DNA from 2 places in the Latilactobacillus curvatus JCM 1096 genome. Region 1 is predicted to be linked to the other one. Evidence: riboswitches for the same ligand, from Rfam matches in the RefSeq annotation. Region 1 holds a riboswitch; the other holds the start of a gene.
The links. Region 1 has a riboswitch for magnesium ahead of LCU_RS01790 (hypothetical protein). Riboswitches for the same ligand answer to the same signal wherever they lie in the genome.

Region 1 (10,339 bases):
AAGCGCATCCGGGTGAAACGGTTGCCTTTATTGGGAGTACCGGGAGTGGTAAGTCAACGTTGATTCAATTGATTCCACGCTTTTTTGACGTAACACGTGGATCGATTAAGCTTGACGGTCATGATGTGCGCGACTATCAACTTAAGGCGTTGCGCCAAAAGATCGGTTTTATTCCACAAAAAGCGGTGTTATTTACCGGAACAATCGCGGAAAACTTGCGTTATGGTAATCCGAATGCGACTGATGAAGAATTATGGACAGCTTTGAAAATTGCACAATCAGATACCTTTGTCGCTGAAAAACCAGACGGCTTACAAACTTATTTAGCCGAAGGTGGGAGCAATTTATCTGGTGGTCAAAAGCAACGTTTGGCGATTGCCAGAGCGATTGTCCGCCGCCCCGCGCTTTATATCTTTGATGATAGTTTTTCAGCATTGGATTATAAAACGGATGCGGCGTTACGAGGTGCATTGAAGTCAATCACCAAAGAGGCAACAGTGCTGATTGTGGCACAACGAGTTGGGACTATCATGAATGCTGATCGGATTGTCGTCTTAAACGAAGGTCAAGTGGTTGGTATTGGGACTCACCGCGACTTATTAAAAGATAACGAGATTTATCGTGCGATTGCGGCATCACAGTTATCACAGGAGGAACTCAATGAAGAATATTAGAGAACTTAAACGGCTAATGCGCTACATTGGGCCGTATCAAGTGACATTTTGGCTTGCGATTACCGCAACTGTTATTTCGGTGCTCGCTAATGCACTGTGGCCAGTGATCATGGGACTAGCCATTACTGAAATCAGTCGGAGTTTAGCACAACACGTTGCGATTAATTTTAGTTATATCGCGAAGGTGATTGCGATGATTTTGAGCTTTGCGTTGCTATATCAAGTGACGATGTTTTTAGGCTCGTTTTGGATGACGCGGGCTGTTCAACGGGCGATGCGTGATTTACGGCGCGACATTGATTTGCAAATCAATGCGCTACCCGTTCGTTTTTTTGATTCACAACAACAAGGGAATATCTTGTCACGGGTAACCAACGATGTGGACGCGATTACGAACGCTTTACAACAGAGTTTAATTCAAGTTGTGACATCGATCTTAGGGATCATCACGGCCGTGATCATGATGATTACGATTAATATTTGGATGGCGCTCTTATCATTAATAATGATTCCAGCATCGTTATTGATTTCAAGACGGGTCATTCAGAAATCGCAGCCGTACTTTAGAGGCCAACAAGACACGTTGGGCGAAATGAACGGCTTTGTACAGGAAAATTATGGCGGCTTCAGTGTCTTGAAACTTTACGGACAAGAAGAACGCGCAATTGCTGCTTTTGCAGAAATTACGGATCGGTTAACTGACTATGGCTTTAAGGCAGCCTTTGTTTCTGGCTTGATGATGCCGTTAGTTGGTTTAACGACAAACATGACGTATGCCGGGATGGCAACGTTAGGTGGTTATTATGTCTTGCACGGTGTGATTTCAGTTGGTAATTTACAAGCCTTCATTCAATATATTTGGCAAGTGAACCAACCAATCTCACAGATTACACAGTTGTCTGGTGTGATTCAATCAGCTGCTGCTGCAACTGGTCGTGTATTTGAAATCTTAGATGAGCCAGTTGAAGCAACCGATAATGAAACAGCATCGTTGCCAGCAATCGTTCAAGGTAAAGTTGAATTTGATGATGTCAGTTTCAGCTATAACCCAGACAAACTATTGATTCGCCATTTGAGCTTTACTGCTAACCCAGGTGATAAAGTGGCGATTGTCGGGCCAACCGGTGCTGGGAAGACAACGATGATTAACCTGTTGATGCGTTTTTATGATGTGACATCTGGAACGATTCGGATTGATGGGGTTGACACGAAGCAATTAAGCAAGCAACAAGTCCGTTCCCAATTTGGGATGGTACTTCAAGATGCTTGGTTATATCATGCTTCAATCACCGATAATATCCGTTTCGGGAAACTCGATGCGACAGAGTATGAAGTCGTTGATGCGGCTAAAACCGCTAATGTCGATCATTTTATCCATACGCTGCCAAACGGCTATCAAATGACGATTGATGAAGAAGCAAGCAACGTTTCGCTTGGGCAAAAACAACTATTGACGATTGCCCGAGCCGTGATTGCGGATCCTAAGATTTTAATCTTGGACGAAGCAACTAGTTCGGTGGATACCCGATTGGAAGGTTTATTGCAAAAAGCCATGGAAAAAGTCATGCAAGGGCGAACGAGTTTCGTCATTGCCCATCGACTCTCAACGATTCGCGACGCGGATTTGATTTTAGTGATGGACCATGGTCAAATTGTTGAACAAGGGACGCACGATTCGCTATTAGCGGCCGGTGGTGTGTACGCTAATTTATATAACAGTCAATTTGCCGATACGCCTGAAGCGGCGGAAGCATAAAAAAAGCGTGATTGAAATCTCATTAGAAGATTTCAATCACGCTTTTTTTTATGTGCTTCTTGAGTAGTCTTTACCGTTAAGCCTCAAAGCCTGACCAACTCGAATTAGCACTTCTTCTTCTTTAACGTGCTCTTGGGTGCAACAACTCCCGTTTAATCTAAAATTGGCAGTTATCCCACAATTCGGGATAACTGCCAATTCTGTATTAATGCTCAGTTGCTAAGCACAACCAATCGCACTTCTATTCAATAATAATCATGTCATCTGGTGCTGCGAATGGGTCTTGTTTGTTGATGTGATCGAAGAACAAGATGCCATTTAGATGATCGATTTCGTGTTGGCACACAATAGCTGGGTAGTTTTTTAAGCGAATCTTGTGGCTTTCACCATCTAAATCTTGGTAACGTAGTGTAATACGGTCAGGGCGGGGCACAAAGCCGGGCACTTCGCGGTCAACTGATAAGCAACCTTCACCTTCAGCAAGTGCTGCGTTTTGAACAGAGTGGCTGATAATTTTAGGATTGATAATCACATCTTTGAAGATGGGTTCGTCTGGTCCAGGGACCAAGACAGCAGACATTTGTTTTGAAACATCTACTTGGGGTGCAGCTAAACCGACGCCAGCGCGCAAGTGGTACTTTTCAGCAAGTTCAGGATCTTGGCTATTTTCTAAAAATGCCATCATGTCAGCAGCAAGTTGCCGATCTTCATCTGATAGCGGAAAAGTAACAGGTTCAGCTATCTTTCTAAGTGTTGGGTTACCCTCGCGGATAATATCTTTCATTAATATCACAGTTAAGACCTCCGATTAATTCGTCATTCATTATTCTAGCACAATTCAAGTTAAAACGGAATGAATTGCTTGACCTGCTAAAGTGAAACGGGTAGTATAAGAGTATAGATATATTGCTTTTCCGTTAGGTGAGGCTCCTATATGAACAAACGCTGCTACTCAGAAACATCGAGAGATGCCAATTGAGTCAACTGAAACTGCCAATGAAGGCTTTTTCTAACGTAGCTGAACATGGTTTCTACGTCATATAGTGCTAAAACTGAACGATTGGGAACGCCATGATAAATGGATGACGCTCAATTGTTGTGCGTCTTTTTTTGTCGGATAAAGCGGTATGACTAAATTTAAAGTAGAGAAAGTCTGGTGAGTAAAATGATGAAAACAGCTGAAGGACCTGTAAGTAGTAGCGATGGTGATCATTCGAGGTGGTCTGTCATTTTACTGCCAGCATTAGGCTAGCGGTTTACGACGACTTCCTCAAAAGGGAAGGAGTGTCGAACGCGATGCACAAGAAATTAAAAAAAGACGTTAACATCACTGGCATTACAAGCAGTGGGATGTTAATGCGTTTATTGGCAACTCGGCCAAGTGGCTTAACAACTGTCGAAGCTGCTAAAAGAGAAACAGTATTAGAAAATTCACAAGCACGGGTTAGCGTTATGCGTGATGGCTTTTTACGCTTAATCGGTGCAGATCAAATTGTGCCCGGTGATATTTTGGTATTGGCTGCTAGCGAAAAGACACCCGTTACAATCGCAACAGTTAACAAAGATGTTAACGTTATTGAAGCGGGCGAAGCAGTGACTGAAATGGTGCACGGCGTTGTGCTAGATGCAACGGTTGGTGCTAAAGCACAAACACCTAAAGTTAGAGTGGGAAGCACTTTTATGATGGCGGTAGCTGCATTGGTTTCGTTTTGTGCAGTATTAATGGTTAATCAATTCGCTTTCATGGGCTTGGCAACGTTGGTTGTCGGGGCAATCCTGCTAACAATGATTAAGTTAGTCAACCTTGGTCAAATTAAGGTTGCGATTGATTTAAATGATTTGCGGGTAAGTGAACGGTGCGTGCAAGTCAGTCAACAAATTAAACCAGTAGTCAGAGTGTTTCAAGAGCTCTTAGTGCATGCTGGCAACGCTGAGATACCCCAACCGGTCTTGGCATAGAACTACCCCAACTTAAATTTAACGATGAGTCTGCTACGGCGGACTCTTTTTTTGTGCCTATTATTTGCTATTATATAACAGAAAACGAAATTAAATTATAACAGATATAGAACAGACGTGAAAACTAGCTAACTAGTGATTAGATTCACATATAATAAAAACTAATGAAAGCGTAAACTGACTAATATAGCTTATAAAACGCTTGCATTTAGTGATGTGAAATGCTAAATTAGTCTTGTAAAGATGCTTAAGTAATACAGATATAAGCAGTCATTAAAACAGTTTTTTAAAGAGGAGATATGGATACTATGGTCAATAATAAAGCTGCAGTTAATTTTGAGAAGTTATTGAGCGATGAGAGCCAAGATTTTAAGACCGTTCAAATTTTAGATGAGACTGGCCAGGTTGTTAATCCGGAATTGATGCCGGATCTCAGTGATGACCAATTGGTTGAACTGATGAAACAAATGGTTTGGTCGCGTGTGCTTGATCAACGAGCAACTGCTTTGAACCGTCAAGGCCGGTTAGGATTTTATGCACCAACTGCTGGGCAAGAAGCCAGCCAATTAGCAAGTAACTTTGCGATGACTAAAGACGACTTTTTATTCCCTGGTTACCGGGATGTGCCACAATTAGTGCAACATGGGCTACCTTTATCACAAGCATTCCTATGGTCACGAGGCCATATTGACGGTAACAAGTATCCAGAATCTTTGAAGGCGATGCCACCACAAATCATTATCGGCGCGCAATACATTCAAGCAATGGGTGTTGCGGTTGGGATGAAGAAGCGCCAATCAGAAAATGCTGTTTACGTTTATACCGGTGACGGTGGGACTTCACAGGGGGATTTCTATGAAGGCTTGAACTTTGCGGGTGCTTTTAAAGCACCAGCCATTTTCGTTGTTCAAAATAACGGCTTTGCGATTTCGGTCCCACGTGAAAAACAAACAGCTGCTGTAACGTTGGCTCAAAAAGGGGTCGCAGCTGGGATTTCTGCCATTCAAGTCGATGGGATGGATCCACTAGCAGTTTATGAAGTGATGAAAGAAGCGCGTGAATTTACAACTGCTGGCAACGGACCGGTCTTAATTGAAACATTAACCTATCGTTATGGACCACATACATTATCAGGGGATGATCCGACTCGTTATCGGACCAAAGAAACAGACGATATTTGGTTGAAACGTGATCCACTCGTTAGAATGCGTCGTTTCTTAACTGATAAGGGACTTTGGTCACAAGATCAAGAAGACCAATTGATCGAACAAGTTAAAACAGACATTAAAGCAGCCATCAACGAAGCGGATGCTGCGCCAAAACAAAAAGTCACAGATTTCTTGAATGTTACATTTGAAGACCAACCACAAAACATTAAAGAACAAATCGCAGAGTACAGTGCAAAGGAGTCGAATTAAGATGGCACAAAAAACGATGATTCAAGCAATTACAAATGCGCTGGATTTAGAACTTGCAGATGATAAGAACGTCTTGATTTTCGGGGAAGATGTTGGGAAGAACGGTGGGGTTTTCCGAGCAACTGAAGGGTTGCAAGCTAAACATGGTGAAGACCGCGTTTTTGATACACCGTTAGCTGAATCTGGGATTGGTGGTTTATCAATCGGTTTAGCACTAGAAGGCTTCCGCCCTGTACCTGAAATTCAATTCTTTGGTTTCGTTTTCGAAACAATGGATTCGATTGCTGGCCAGATGTCACGGACACGTTATCGGATGGGTGGCACACGCAACATGCCAATCACGATTCGTGCACCATTTGGTGGTGGCGTGCATACCCCAGAATTACATTCAGATAACTTTGAAGGAATGATCACGCAAATTCCAGGGATTCGCGTGGTTGTGCCAAGTAATCCATATGATGCCAAAGGCTTATTGATTTCTGCGATTCGTTCAAACGATCCTGTTTTGTATCTTGAACACATGAAATTATACCGGTCGTTCCGCGAAGAAGTACCTGATGAATCTTATACAGTGCCGCTTGATAAAGCAGCTGTGGTTACTGAAGGGACAGATGTTTCAATCATCACTTACGGTGCAATGGTGAGAGAAGCGATTAAAGCGGCCGAAAACCTAGCTAAAGAGAATATTAAAGCTGAAGTAATTGATTTACGAACAATTGCACCATTAGATGTTGCAACAATTATCGCCTCTGTCGAAAAAACAGGGCGGGTCGTTATTGTTCAAGAAGCACAAAAACAAGCAGGCGTTGGGGCACAAGTTGCTTCTGAAATTTCAGAACGTGCTGTTCTTTCATTGGAAGCTCCAATTGCACGTGTTTCAGCTCCTGATACGCCATTCCCATTTGGACAAGCTGAAGCAACTTGGTTACCAAATGCAACTGATATTGAAAATAAGGTTAAAGAAGTTATTAACTTTTAGTCGATAACGAAAGAAGGGACGTTAGACGTATGGCATATCAATTTAAATTACCGGATATTGGTGAAGGGATCGCAGAAGGCGAAATTCAAAAATGGGCAGTCGCAGAAGGTGACACGATTCAAGAAGATGATGTCTTACTTGAAGTTCAAAATGATAAATCAGTTGAAGAAATCCCATCACCCGTTAGTGGGAAAGTCGTTAAAATTTTAGTCGGTGAGGGTGAAGTGGCAACAGTTGGCCAAGTACTGGTTGAAATTGACGCACCAGGTGTTGAAGGTAACGATACACCAAGTACGGCAACACCAGCTGCTACACCCGAAGCAGCACCGACTGCAACCGATGCAGGTGGTGTTTACCAATTTAAATTACCAGATATTGGTGAAGGGATTGCCGAAGGTGAAATTCAAAAATGGGCGGTCGCAGAAGGCGATACCATTCAAGAAGATGACACTTTATTAGAAGTTCAAAATGATAAATCAGTTGAAGAAATCCCATCACCTGTTAGTGGGAAAGTCGTTAAAATTTTAGTCGGTGAAGGCGAAGTGGCGACTGTCGGTCAAGTATTGGTCGAAATTGATGCTCCAGGTCACAATTCGGCAACGGCAACATCTGCTGAACAAGCACCAGCTACGGCGTCAGAATCAACACCAGCTAAAACAACGGCGCCAAGCAGTCAAGCAGTAGTTGCGATTAGTGACCAAAATCGGACGATTTTAGCTATGCCATCTGTTCGAAAATTCGCACGTGAAAACGATGTTGATATCAGTCAAGTGCCAGCCACCGGTAAACATGGTCGGATTACTAAAGAAGACGTGCAAATCTTCATGCAAAATGGCGCTGCAACAACGACAGCACCTGCTGTAGAGACAGCAGAACAACCAACGTCGCCAGCAACACCAGCTGCACAACCAGTTGCTGCGACACCATACACCTCTGTTACACCAGAACGGGAAACACGTGAAAAAATGTCACCAACGCGTAAAGCAATTGCTAAAGCAATGGTGACAAGCAAGCATACGGCACCACACGTTACTTTATTCGATGAAGTGGAAGTTTCTAAATTGATGACCCATCGTAAGAAATTCAAGGATGTAGCGGCTAAGAAGGACATTAAGTTAACCTTCTTACCATACATCGTTAAAGCTTTGGTAACGGTCTTACGTGACTTCCCAACTTTGAACGCGTCAATTGATGATGCAACTAACGAAATTGTTTATAAACACTACATTAATGTCGGAATTGCAACGGATACTGATCACGGGCTCTATGTCCCAAATATCAAGGATGCCGACAGCAAGAGTATTTTTGCCATCGCTAAAGAAATTGGCGAAAATACGCAAAAAGCATTGGATAACAAATTGAAACCAGCTGAAATGAGTGGTGGTTCAATGACAATCAGTAATATCGGATCAATTGGTGGCGGTTGGTTTACACCGGTTGTTAACTACCCTGAAGTTGCAATCTTAGGGGTTGGCCGAATTGGGACAGAACCAATCGTCAACGCTGATGGTGAGTTGGCTGTTGGCAAAGTCTTGAAATTATCACTATCATTTGATCATCGTTTAATTGATGGTGGAACTGCGCAACGTGCGATGAACGAATTAAAAGAATTATTAGCTGATCCAGAGCTATTATTGATGGAAGGATGATTTTAAAATGGTTGTAGGTGATTTTGCAATTGAATTAGACACAGTAGTCATCGGTTCAGGTCCTGGGGGCTATGTTGCGGCAATTCGCGCGGCCGAAATGGGTCAAAAAGTAACTGTGATTGAACGTGAAACAATTGGCGGTGTTTGTTTAAACGTCGGCTGTATTCCTTCCAAGGCTTTGATTTCAGCTGGTCATCGACTACAAGAGGCAAAAGATTCATCTGTCTTTGGTGTGACGACTACTGGAGCAACATTGGATTTTGCGAAAACGCAAGACTGGAAACAACATGAGGTTGTTGAAAAACTAACTGGTGGCATTTCAATGTTGTTCAAAAAACACAAGATTGATGTGTTAGACGGTTCAGCCTTTTTAGTGGACGAACATAGCTTACGCGTGATTAAAGAAGAGAGTGCACAAACGTACAGTTTTAAAAATTTAATCATTGCTACTGGTAGTCGTCCAATTGAAATTAAAGGCTTCAAATTTAATAAACGGGTTATTGATTCAACTGGTGGTTTAAGCTTAACGGAAGTACCAAAAGAATTAGTGGTCATTGGTGGTGGCTATATCGGCTCTGAATTAGCAGGGGCCTATGCCAACTTAGGTGCACATGTGACGATTCTCGAAGGGACAGACTCGATTTTACCTAACTTCGAAAAAGATATGGTGCAATTGGTGACAAAGAACTTCAAAGCTAAAGGGGTCGATGTGATTACTGGCGCAATGGCAAAAGAAGCTGTTGAAACTGATCAAAATGTGACGGTTAAATATGAAGTCGGCGGCAAAGAAGAACAACTTGTTGCCGATTACGTGATGGTGACTGTTGGTCGGCGGCCAAATACCGACGAAATGGGACTCGAACAAGCCGGTATTAAGATGGCTGATCGTGGTTTGATTGAAGTTGATCAACAAGGCCAAACTAACGTTAAGGGCATCTATGCGATTGGCGATATCGTTGCTGGAGCAGCTTTGGCGCATAAAGCAAGTTATGAAGCTAAAGTGGCTGCAGAAGCCATTGCCGGTAAGAAATTAACGGTTGATTACCACGCAATGCCAGCTGTTTGTTATACAGATCCTGAGTTGGCAACGACCGGTTTAACGGTTGCAGAAGCCAAGGTAAAAGGAATGAACGCTAAAGGATTTAAGTTCCCATTTGCAGCTAATGGCCGTGCTTTATCATTAGCAGATACAGAAGGTTTCGTGCGGTTAGTGACGAATACGGATGATAACACAGTTCTGGGCGCTCAAGTTGCTGGCGTTGGCGCGAGTGATTTAATTTCTGAATTGACGTTAGCCCTTGAATCAGGCATGAATGCAGAAGACCTTGCTCTAACCATTCATCCACATCCAACGTTAAGTGAAGCGATTATGGATGATGCCGAATTAGCATTAGGATTGCCAATTCATATTTAATAAATAGTTTAGAATGACGACGCACCAGTTGAGTGCGTCGTTTTTTGATTCCGCTATTTCTAAAAGGATTCGACAGCTTCTAAAAAAGTGCGTTATAATATGAGAGATTAATGGCATCAGTTGAATTGAAACTGGCGCAAATTTATGCAAATTTTAGGAGCCTTTATGCAAACGAACTATAGTTATCCTTTAGAACCAGACTGGACGCCAGCTGAAGTTGTCCAAGTCATGAAATTATATAATCTTGTTGAACAAGCTTATGAATTTGGTGCGAAAGTTGCGGATTTACAAGCTGCTTATCGTGACTTCAAAGTGGTTGTTCAAAGTAAGATGCAAGAAAAAAAAATTGATAAGGCCTTTTCAGAAGCGTCAGGCTATTCAATATATCGGTGTATGCAGGCTGCAAAGAGGAGTAGTCGAACCCAAATCAAAATGACGCTTAATTAGTGAAAGTGGATGAAAAAATGGAACAAGAAGCATTGTATCGGTT
Region 2 (10,339 bases), 530 kb from region 1:
TCAACTTTTGAAAGAAACCAGCACCATTGTCGAAGCACCGGATGCGATTCAAACACCAGCAACTGGCGATATTCATTATGCTGTTCAAAAATTTACGTACCCTGGCGACAAACAACCAACGCTCAAACAGGTGGCGTTCACTCTGCCACAAGGTAAAACGTTGGGCATTGTCGGAAAAGTTGGTTCGGGTAAAACCACACTGATTAAATTATTATTGCGTGAATATGATCAGTATCAAGGCGAGATTCAAATTGATGGTCACGATATCCGGGATTATTCGCTGGATGCGTTACTTGATAGTATCGGCTATGTGCCACAAGATAATTTCTTATTTTCAACGGATGTCCGCGACAATATTCGGTTTGCTGATTTTGACCGAAATCAAGCGGCGGTTGAAGATGCCGCGATTTCGAGTGCGGTGCATGATGATATTTTAACGTTTGTCCAAGGTTATGAAACGGTCGTTGGTGAACGTGGTGTGTCGTTATCTGGTGGGCAAAAACAACGAATTGCGATTGCGCGAGCGATTATGACTGATCCAGAAATTCTGATCTTAGATGATTCGCTATCAGCCGTTGATGCAAAGACTGAAGAAGCGATTTTAATGAATTTGAAAACGATGCGGGCTGATCAAACCACCATTATCACTGCTAATCGCTTGAGTAGTGTGATGCACGCCGATGAAATCATTGTCATGGATGACGGTCAAATCACCGAACGTGGGACACACGAAGCACTCCTTGCCGCAGATGGCTGGTACGCAGAGATGTGGTTGAAGCAACAATTAAGTCAAGCCTTAGGAGGTGCATAAGATGGCCAAGCAATATCAATCAGAATGGTCCAAGAAAGTTCCATTGAAAGAGCAATTGCACATCATGAAACGCCTCTTTGGTTATACGAAACGCTATAAACGCCAATTTATCGGCGCAATTGTGGCCGCCGCAGGTTTAGCGACCATCAATATTTTATTACCACGATTACTACAAGTCTTTATGGATCGTTACTTAACCAATCAGAGTGCGACCACCCAAGTTTTAATGGGGGTTGCGGCGTTGTACGGTTTAGGCGTGATTCTCAAAGCCATTACACAATTTTTCCAATCTTTCCTTTTTGGAATGGGTTCGGAACGCGCGATGGAAGATGTCCGGCGCGATTTATTTCAGAAGCTCCATCAACTCGGGATGCGTTATTTCGATCAGACGCCAGCAGGCTCGATTGTATCGCGGGTCACGAATGATACGATGACTTTGATTGATTATTGGAATGTTTTCTTATCCTTGTTAGTCGGTTCATTTTCAATCATTTCAGCGTTCATTGCGATGTGGTTAATTTCACCAAAAATTGCCCTTGCAACGGCAGCGTTTCTACCAATATTGTTAATTGTTATCTGGTATTACAGTAGTTACAGTGCGCGGGTTTACCGGCATATGCGTGAAAAATTGAGTCAGTTGAATACGAAACTCAACGAATCAATCGAAGGGATTACGATTATCCAACAATTCCGCCAGGAAAAACGGTTGACCGACGAATTCGAACAAGTTAACGCGGACTATTTAAAAACGCGCGAAGCGATGATTCGAACGAACTCGTTGTTGCTCGCACCAATTGTGAATTTACTCTATACACTGGCATTGGTCGTTGTCTTGAGCTTGTTTGGTGTCTCAGCCCTGCATAGCTTTGTCACGGCGGGTTTGGTTTATGCGTTCACAACCTATGTTGGGAACTTCTTTAATCCGATGACCAATATGATGGATTCTTTATCATCATTACAAGATGGAATGGTCGCTGGTCGCCGAATTTTCAGAATTCTCGATCAAGAAGAATATGCGCCAGCTCAAAATGCCGATGCTGCAAATGAAATTACTGAGGGTCGCGTCGAATTCAAGCATGTTTCGTTTTCATACGATGGGAAAAATGAAATTTTGCATGACATCTCATTTGTTGTTGAACCTGGACAAACTGTCGCCTTAGTTGGGCATACCGGTTCTGGGAAAAGTTCAATTATTAATGTCATGATGCGGTTCTATGAATTTTATGAAGGTCAGATTCTAATCGACGGACATGATATTCGGAGTCTTCAGACAGCAGAACTGCGCCGCAAGATGGGGCTTGTTCTACAAGATGCATTCATGTTTTATGGTGATGTCGCATCAAATATTCGATTATTTAATCAAGAGATTACAGATGCCCAAATTCGCGCAGCGGCTGAATTCGTGCAAGCTGATGACTTTATCGAACAATTACCTGGTCAATATCATGCTCGTGTAATTGAAGGTGGCGCTCAATTTTCAAGTGGACAACGCCAATTAATTTCGTTTGCGCGAACATTGGTTACAAATCCTAAAATCTTGGTCTTGGACGAAGCGACGGCTAATATCGATACGGAAACGGAATCGATGATTCAAACTGGTCTCGCTCGGTTACGTCAAGGACGTACAAGTATTGCCATCGCGCACCGTCTATCGACGATTCGCGATGCTGAATTAATCTTGGTTTTAGATCAAGGGCAGATTGTCGAACGGGGTAATCATGATAGCTTAGTGGCTCAAAAAGGACGTTATTATGAAATGTATCAACTCCAAAATGGTGGCAGTGAAGAATAAGCAGTTTCAAAAAAACACGACTATTATTATTGCGGAGTAAATCGGGAGGAATTTAGCACATGAAGAAAAGACGCTGGCTGAAATGGTCGTTAATTAGCGTTGTTGTCTTAGTGGTGGTAGCACTATTTGGTGCCACTATGTATATGTATCAATACGCATTTGTACCGGGGCAAAAATCATTTTTAAATGGTGGTAAGCCAACGAAAGTCTATCAAGACAATCAACGTTGGTTAAAAAATGTTAAACAATCAAAGTGGCATCAACAATCTGCCACAGATGATTTAAAATTGGCGGCAATTTATGTGCCAGCAACAAAACCTACGAACAAAATAATTTTAGTTGCGCACGGCTATATGGGTAAAAAAGAGGATATGGCACGCTATATTCACATGTATCACGATCTTGGCTACAACGTTCTCGCGCCGGATGACCGTGCAGCAGGTGAATCGGAAGGCGATGCCATTGGCTATGGTTGGACGGATCGCTTGGATTACGTCAAGTGGGCCCAAAAAATTGTCGCTACCAACGGACAGGATAGTCAAATTGCCCTTTTCGGGGTCAGCATGGGTGGCGCGACCGTCATGTTTACCGCGGGTGAAAAATTACCTAAGCAGGTGAAAGCGGTGATTGAAGATTGTGGGTATAATAGCATCGCTGACGAACTCGCTTACCAACTAAACGATCTCTTTGGATTGCCGAAATTCCCGTTATTTTACACAACGAATTGGATGGCACGGGTTCGCGCCGGCTATAACTTTAATGATGGCGATACTGCTAAGAGTTTAGCTAACTCGAAATTGCCAATCTTCATGATCCATGGCGATCAAGATAAATTTGTACCAACCAAAATGGTGTATACAAATTACAAAGCGGCGCATGCACCTAAACAACTCTGGGTGGTTCCGGGGGCAGCTCATGGTGAAGCCTTGGCTACAGATCCAACAACCTATCGTAATAAAGTTGCGCAATTTTTAAATGAATATCTTCAATAAGTCTGTTTAATTGTATTTTGAAGTCGATTTGGTGTGATAGATATATAAATATATTGATATCGCTAATCCGTTAGGTGAGGCTCCTATATGAACAAACGCTGCTACTCAGAAACATCGAGAGATGCCAATTGAGTCAACAGAAACTGCCCTGAAGGCTTTTTCTAATGTAGCTGAACAAAGTTCTACGTCATATAGTGCTAAAGCTCAACGATTGGAATGGCTTGTTTTTCTTGTGAGGCATCCTTTCTTTGAGGATGCCTTTTTTATGCGGATCAGCTGCGAATGGGAGGGATTACGATGGCTAAGACAATTAAAATGACACTCAATCAGATTAATCAATTAACGCCAAAAGCGAGTTTAGAACATTTCGAAACTGACAAGAAGGGGTTATCACGGCAGCAACGAACAGCACGGTTACAAACCTATGGGGAAAATACGATTCAAAAGCGGCAACAGCGTTCGTTATTGCGAGCTAGTTGGCAGAGCGTGCAAGATCCGTTTATCGGCGTATTAGCCGTCTTAATGATCATCTCCTGGCTCAGTCGAGATATTGATGGCGCGATAGTTATGTTAATCATGATTGTTGTGTCTAGTAGCATTCGATTCGTGCAAGAGCGCAAGTCCGAGCAAGCGAGCATTGCTTTACAAGCGATGTTGGCAAAGACCAGCCGGGTTGTAATTGAGGGTCAACCAACTGAAGTTGCCGCACAAAGTCTGGTACCTGGGGATATTGTGCAGCTGCAGACGGGGGATTTGGTGAATGCTGATTTAAAAATTCTGGCGAGCCATGATTTACAAATTAATCAATCTTCTTTGACGGGTGAATCAAAACCCGTGAGCAAACGCATAACAGCGTAAGCAACTGACGTAATGAATGCGGCGGATATGGCGAGTTTATTGCTGATGGGCAGCACCGTTGTCAATGGGCAAGCTACCGCGTTAGTGATTGCCACGGGTCAAGCGACTTGCTTTAGCGCAATTGTGACTACTGAACCTAAGTCGCGACCGAATCAATTTGATGCAGGGTTAAAACACATCAGTTGGTTATTAATTCGCATGATGCTCGTTTTGGTGCCCTTTGTATTTGTGATTAATGGTGTGACTAAGGGAGATTGGCAACAGTCGTTTTTCTTTGCGATTGCAGTGGCAGTTGGTTTGACACCGGAGATGTTACCGATGATCGTCAATAGTAATCTGGCGAAAGGCAGTGTCGTTTTAAGTCAACAACAGGTCATCGTAAAGCAGTTAAAAGCCATTCAGAATCTCGGGGCGATGTCGGTTTTATGTACGGATAAAACGGGGACGTTGACGGAAGATCATATTAAATTGATGTACTATGCAGATATTTTAGGAAAGCGGGATGTGCAAGTTTTGCGATTAGCATATTTGAACGCCAAGGGTCAATCCGGCTGGCAGAACCTTCTGGATGAAGCGATTATTCATTACTATGAACAAGACCAAACCAATGATGACTTTCCATATTAAAAATTGGGCGAGATTCCATTTAATTTCGAGCGGCGGCGGCTAACGGTCTGGCTCAAAAACCATGCAGGTAATCAATTAGTGCCAAAAGGGGCCTTTGAAGAAGTGCTAGCAATGTGTTCCCAAGTCAGGTTAGCGGATCAGATTGAGCCGTTGACTGAAGTGCAAAAGCAGAACCTAGTGGCAGTGCATGATCGTTTGGCACAACAAGGGATGCGGATGCTGGCGGTTGCTTATCAAGATGAGTTAGCAGAGACGGCATCAATTGACCGCGTTGGTAATCAAGGTTTGATTTTCGCCGGCTTTTTGGGCTTTTTGGACCCACCAAAACAATCAGCTATCTCGGCAATTCAACAACTACAAGCTCATCAAGTGGCGGTCAAAATTTTAACGGGTGACAGTGCTTTAACGACGCAGCAAGTTGCCCAAAAAGTGGGCATTCAGAATCTAGCTGTGACCACTGGTGAGATGTTAGAGACGTTAACGGATGCACAAGTCAGTGAGCTATTAACCGAGCAAGCATTATTTGCCAAATTGGCTCCACTTCAAAAAGCGCGTTTAATCCGTTTATTATAAGCACAAGGGGAAGTCGTCGGTTTCATAGGCGATGGCATTAATGATACGACAGCTTTGAAACAAGCAGATGTCGGGATTTCAGTTGATAATGCCGCAGACCTCACAAAGGATGCTAGCGATGTAATCCTACTGGAAAAAGATTTGAATGTTTTAGAACACGGGGTGCTTGAAGGACGGAGAGTCTTTATCAATATGTATAAGTACATTCGGATTACGTTAGCTTCTAATCTAGGAAATGTTTTGAGCGTGCTGGTTGCCAGCATCTGTTTACCATTTTTACCAATGTTGTCACTGCAAATTCTTGTCCAGAATTTACTGTATGATGTCGCCCAACTCTGGTTACCTTGGGATCGGGTTGCTGAAGATCAATTGCGCCAACCAACACAGTGGGCAACTAAAGGCTTACTGAAGAGTGCGTTTATTCTAGGACCGTTGAGCTCAATGGTTGATATTTTAACGTTTGCGATTCTCTGGTTTGGATTTGGCCTGCAAACATCAGCTCAACAGGGGGCTTTCCAAGCGAGTTGGTTCGTCGTTGGTTTATTGACGCAGATGCTAGTGGTTTATGTATTACGGACACCAGCATCACCGTTCAAGGATCACGCAAATTGGCGTGTTTACTTGGGGAGTTTAATCAGTTTGTTAATTGGAGGTATTCTGGTATTGACACCGCTTAGACAAGCCGTTGATTTCCAAGCGATTCCAACACAATTTGGCTGGATTGCAGTGGCATTAGTTACGGTCTATCTATTGGTGACGAATGCGGTTAAGAATTTAACGCGTTAAAAAAACTGCTAGATGATATCATCTAGCAGTTTTTTGTTATTATTTTTTATCAGGTAGTTCATATTTAAAATCAGGGTTAATTTCGTGGTCAATTTGGTCAAATGCAGCTTGCATTTGATGATTGACGATTTCTAAGTTTTCTTCGTTGAGTTTTAATTTCGGATCGATTGGGATTGGTTCACCAAAACGAATCGTAATCTTTTTCCGTTTTAAAACATCAGAGAATTTTAATGGTCCTTGGTAGACTGCTGGTACGAGTGGGACCCGCGCCATCTTGGCAATTACGACCGCGCCGCCTTTAAGTTCGCTTGAATAGCGGCTACCAGTGGGGAACATGATTAACGAAAGTTCTTTTGAGCGAAGGGCTTTTACTGGCGTTTTAATCGCCGATGGACCAGGATTTGTTCGGTTCACAGGAAATGCGTTTGCGTGGGTTAAGATGAAGCGTAAAATTGGGTTTTTAAAGAGTTCTTCTTTAGCCATGAACGTGAACTTTCGGGGACTAGCAGCAAGTGCGAAGAAGATTGGATCCCACCAAGTCCGGTGCGGGCCAACTAAAACATAAGTCCCTTCGGGCAGGGCTTCTTTATTTTCGACCTTCAAATTGCCATTCAATAACCAGGCTAAAATGCGGACGATAAAACGTGCAAATGAGAAAAACATAGTTTAGATTCCTTTCAAACGTGACTAGTATCTGCTCATTATACCAAATAATGATACTCTTTGTTATAATATGCCTAAATACAAATGAGGTTGAAGGTAGAACGATGTTAAAAGCAGATGAGCGAATTGACCAATTATTTCGCTTAGATATTCAGATTATTCAAAGCCCATCCGTCTTTTCCTATTCGATGGATGCGGTGTTGTTAGCCGACTTTGCCCAGTTACCAAAACGCGGGACGATTGTCGATTTGTGCGCAGGCAATGGGGCGGTTGGATTATTCATGAGTCCCAAAACAAATGGTCAAATTATCGGTGTTGAACTTCAAGAACGGTTGGCCGACATGGCACAACGGTCAATTGAATTAAATGACTTAACCGACCAGGTGACAATGCTCAATATGGATTTGAAAGACGTTAACACTAAGATTCATAAGGACAGCGTCGATATTGTGACCTGTAATCCACCATATTTTAAGGTTGAACCCAATAGTCAAAAAAATCCCAATCAACATCTGGCACTGGCGCGGCATGAGATTGCAACGGACTTACGCACTGTGGTTCAAACCATGAGTGGCCTGTTAAAGATGAATGGTAAAGGGTATTTAGTCCACCGTCCCGAACGGTTCTTAGAAATCTGTGACGAACTACGCGCCGCACGCATGGAACCCAAACGCGTCCGGTTTGTTTATCCCAAAGCAGGCAAAGAAGCGAATATGGTGTTAATTGAAGCGGTCAAAGATGGTAAAAAAGGGGGCTTACGAATGCTTCCGGAACTGACGATTTATGACCAAGACAGCCACTATACACCAGAGATGCGCACGAAGTTATTCATGGCTGACAATGACTGAGAAGGCTTATTATTTTTACGTATTAGTCTGCGCCGATCATAGTTTTTATGGGGGGTTCACGACCGACGTTACCAAACGCGTTGCCACGCACAATGCTGGCAAAGGTGCGAAGTACACAAAATTGCGCCGACCAGTGCGGTTATTATATTTTGAAACGTTTAGTGATAAATCGGCGGCGCTTAAAGCAGAGTATGCGTTCAAACATCAACCCCGCCGCAAAAAAGAACAATATTTAATGGAACATGGCATTTCAAGAACTCAATTTTAGAATGGAGAGACCAATATGCAACCTAAGTTAGTTGTCGATCAACACATTCATTTACAACCTGTGACGGAAGCGGATGCGCCGGCGTTATTTCAGTTAGTGGATCAAAATCGCGTCAATCTCGATACTTGGTTACCATGGGTGGGCGATATCGAATCAGTGGCCGATGAACTTGGCTTTTTAAAATATGCGCAACAACAAATGGCAAACCAGGAACTTTGGATGGCAACGATTTGGGATGACCACCAGTTAGTTGGTACGATTGATGTCCACAATATTGACGACTTGAATCGTGCGGGTGAAGTTGGCTATTGGTTAGATGAAGCTTTCCGCGGACGAGGTGTCATGCATCGCGCACTAGCCGCCATTGAACAATACGCGGCCAGTGAATTGGAACTTGACCAGTTGAGTATCATTGCTGCACACGAAAACGTGGCGAGTCAGCAAGTCGCGCTAAAAGCGGGCTATCGAGCGGTTGAAACAGTGAGTGGCGTTACCTCAGTGAGCCACCAACCACAAGATGCAACCCGTTATCAGAAACAATTGGGCGGCATGTAAGTTCTTGTTGACGCGCCTTGTTATTTTTAGTATACTTTTAAACGGTATTTCAATACCAAAAAATAATTCACACTGGTTGATTTCTAGAGAGGTGCTTGGCGACAAGTTCTCTAAAAAAGTGAAACCAGTGGTCGAAAAAAACCATATGGAGGTCTGTTGACATGGCTGTATTGTCAATGAAACAATTATTAGAAGCGGGTGTTCACTTCGGTCACCAAACACGTCGTTGGAACCCAAAAATGAAGAAATTTATCTTTACTGAAAGAAATGGTATCTACATCATCGACTTGCAAAAGACAGTTCGCATGGTTGACGATGCTTATGACTTCGTTAAAGAAGAAGCTGCTAATGAAGGTGTATTCTTATTCGTTGGTACTAAGAAACAAGCACAAGATGCAATTGCTGAAGAATCAGTACGTGCAGGCCAATACTTTGTAAACCACCGTTGGTTAGGTGGGACTTTGACTAACTGGGACACAATCCAAAAACGGATCAAACGTCTTAAAGAAATCAAAGCAATGGACGAAGATGGTACATTCGATCGTTTACCTAAGAAAGAAGTTGCCTTGTTGAAGAAACAACAAGAAAAACTCGAAAAATTCTTAGGCGGTATCGAAGATATGCCTCGCATCCCAGACGTAATGTTCGTTGTTGATCCTCGTAAAGAACGCATTGCTATCAAGGAAGCACAAAAATTAAATATCCCAGTCGTTGCTATGGTTGATACTAACTCAGATCCTGATGATATTGATGTTATTATCCCATCAAACGATGACGCTATCCGCGCTGTTCGTTTAATCACAGCTAAAATGGCTGATGCTATCATCGAAGGCCGTCAAGGTGAAGATGATGTTGAAGAAGCTACATTTGCTGCAGAAAACAAATCAGTAGACTCAATGGAAGAAATCGTTGAAGCAGTTGAAGGCGACAACGATACTAACACTGACGCTAAATAGTAGATTCAAATAAGCTGTCTTAGAGGTTTCGCAAATACTGCCTGACTTGTGGGACAGCTTTTTTTAAACCAATTATATTGAATATAAATTGTCGGAGGTATGAATTATGGCTGAAATTAAAGCTGCTCAAGTAATGGAATTACGTAAGAAAACTGGCGTTGGGATCATGGACGCTAAAAAAGCCCTTGTAGAAAGTAACGGCGACGTTGCTCAAGCAATCGATGCTTTACGTGAAAAAGGGATGGCAAAGGCTGCTAAGAAGAGCGACCGCATTGCTGCTGAAGGTTTAGCAGGCATCGCCATCGATGGTAACACTGCTGCAATCGTTGAAGTGAACTCAGAAACTGACTTCGTTGCTTCAAACGATCAATTCAAAGCTTTATTGAAAGATATTGCTGAAACAATCGCTAAAAACAAACCAGCTGACATGGCAGCTGCAGAAGCATTACCAATGGGCGAAGGCACAATTGCTAGCTCAGTAATCAACTTAACTGCTGTTATCGGCGAAAAGATCAGCTTCCGTCGTTTCGAATTAGTTGAAAAAAATGATGGCGATCACTTTGGCGCATACCTACACAATGGTGGCCAAATCGCTTCATTAGTTACTTTA

Region 2: another riboswitch for magnesium. It lies ahead of LCU_RS10255 (P-type ATPase actuator domain-containing protein); the one in region 1 lies ahead of LCU_RS01790 (hypothetical protein).

What each region holds. Positions count from the first base shown of each region.
Region 1 is NZ_CP026116.1:321,505-331,843, forward strand. Features, by position in the region: gene LCU_RS01775 (ABC transporter ATP-binding protein) at 1-674, shown strand, start outside; gene LCU_RS01780 (ABC transporter ATP-binding protein) at 661-2,430, shown strand; gene def (peptide deformylase) at 2,672-3,223, opposite strand; M-box (ykoK) riboswitch at 3,337-3,502, shown strand; gene LCU_RS01790 (hypothetical protein) at 3,727-4,389, shown strand; gene pdhA (pyruvate dehydrogenase (acetyl-transferring) E1 component subunit alpha) at 4,698-5,807, shown strand; gene LCU_RS01800 (alpha-ketoacid dehydrogenase subunit beta) at 5,809-6,786, shown strand; gene LCU_RS01805 (dihydrolipoyllysine-residue acetyltransferase) at 6,816-8,435, shown strand; gene lpdA (dihydrolipoyl dehydrogenase) at 8,443-9,849, shown strand; gene LCU_RS01815 (UPF0223 family protein) at 9,994-10,296, shown strand; gene LCU_RS01820 (inositol monophosphatase family protein) at 10,314-10,339, shown strand, end outside.
Region 2 is NZ_CP026116.1:848,181-858,519, reverse strand. Features, by position in the region: gene LCU_RS04505 (ABC transporter ATP-binding protein) at 1-811, shown strand, start outside; gene LCU_RS04500 (ABC transporter ATP-binding protein) at 813-2,603, shown strand; gene LCU_RS04495 (alpha/beta hydrolase) at 2,663-3,595, shown strand; M-box (ykoK) riboswitch at 3,655-3,818, shown strand; gene LCU_RS10255 (P-type ATPase actuator domain-containing protein) at 3,893-4,453, shown strand; gene LCU_RS10250 (HAD-IC family P-type ATPase) at 4,481-5,080, shown strand; gene LCU_RS10075 (HAD family hydrolase) at 5,084-5,653, shown strand; partial or broken gene LCU_RS10155 (HAD-IC family P-type ATPase) at 5,669-5,932, shown strand; gene LCU_RS10070 (cation transporting ATPase C-terminal domain-containing protein) at 5,936-6,439, shown strand; gene LCU_RS04485 (lysophospholipid acyltransferase family protein) at 6,479-7,102, opposite strand; gene LCU_RS04480 (tRNA1(Val) (adenine(37)-N6)-methyltransferase) at 7,207-7,950, shown strand; gene LCU_RS04475 (GIY-YIG nuclease family protein) at 7,943-8,218, shown strand; gene LCU_RS04470 (GNAT family N-acetyltransferase) at 8,234-8,773, shown strand; gene rpsB (30S ribosomal protein S2) at 8,935-9,729, shown strand; gene tsf (translation elongation factor Ts) at 9,836-10,339, shown strand, end outside.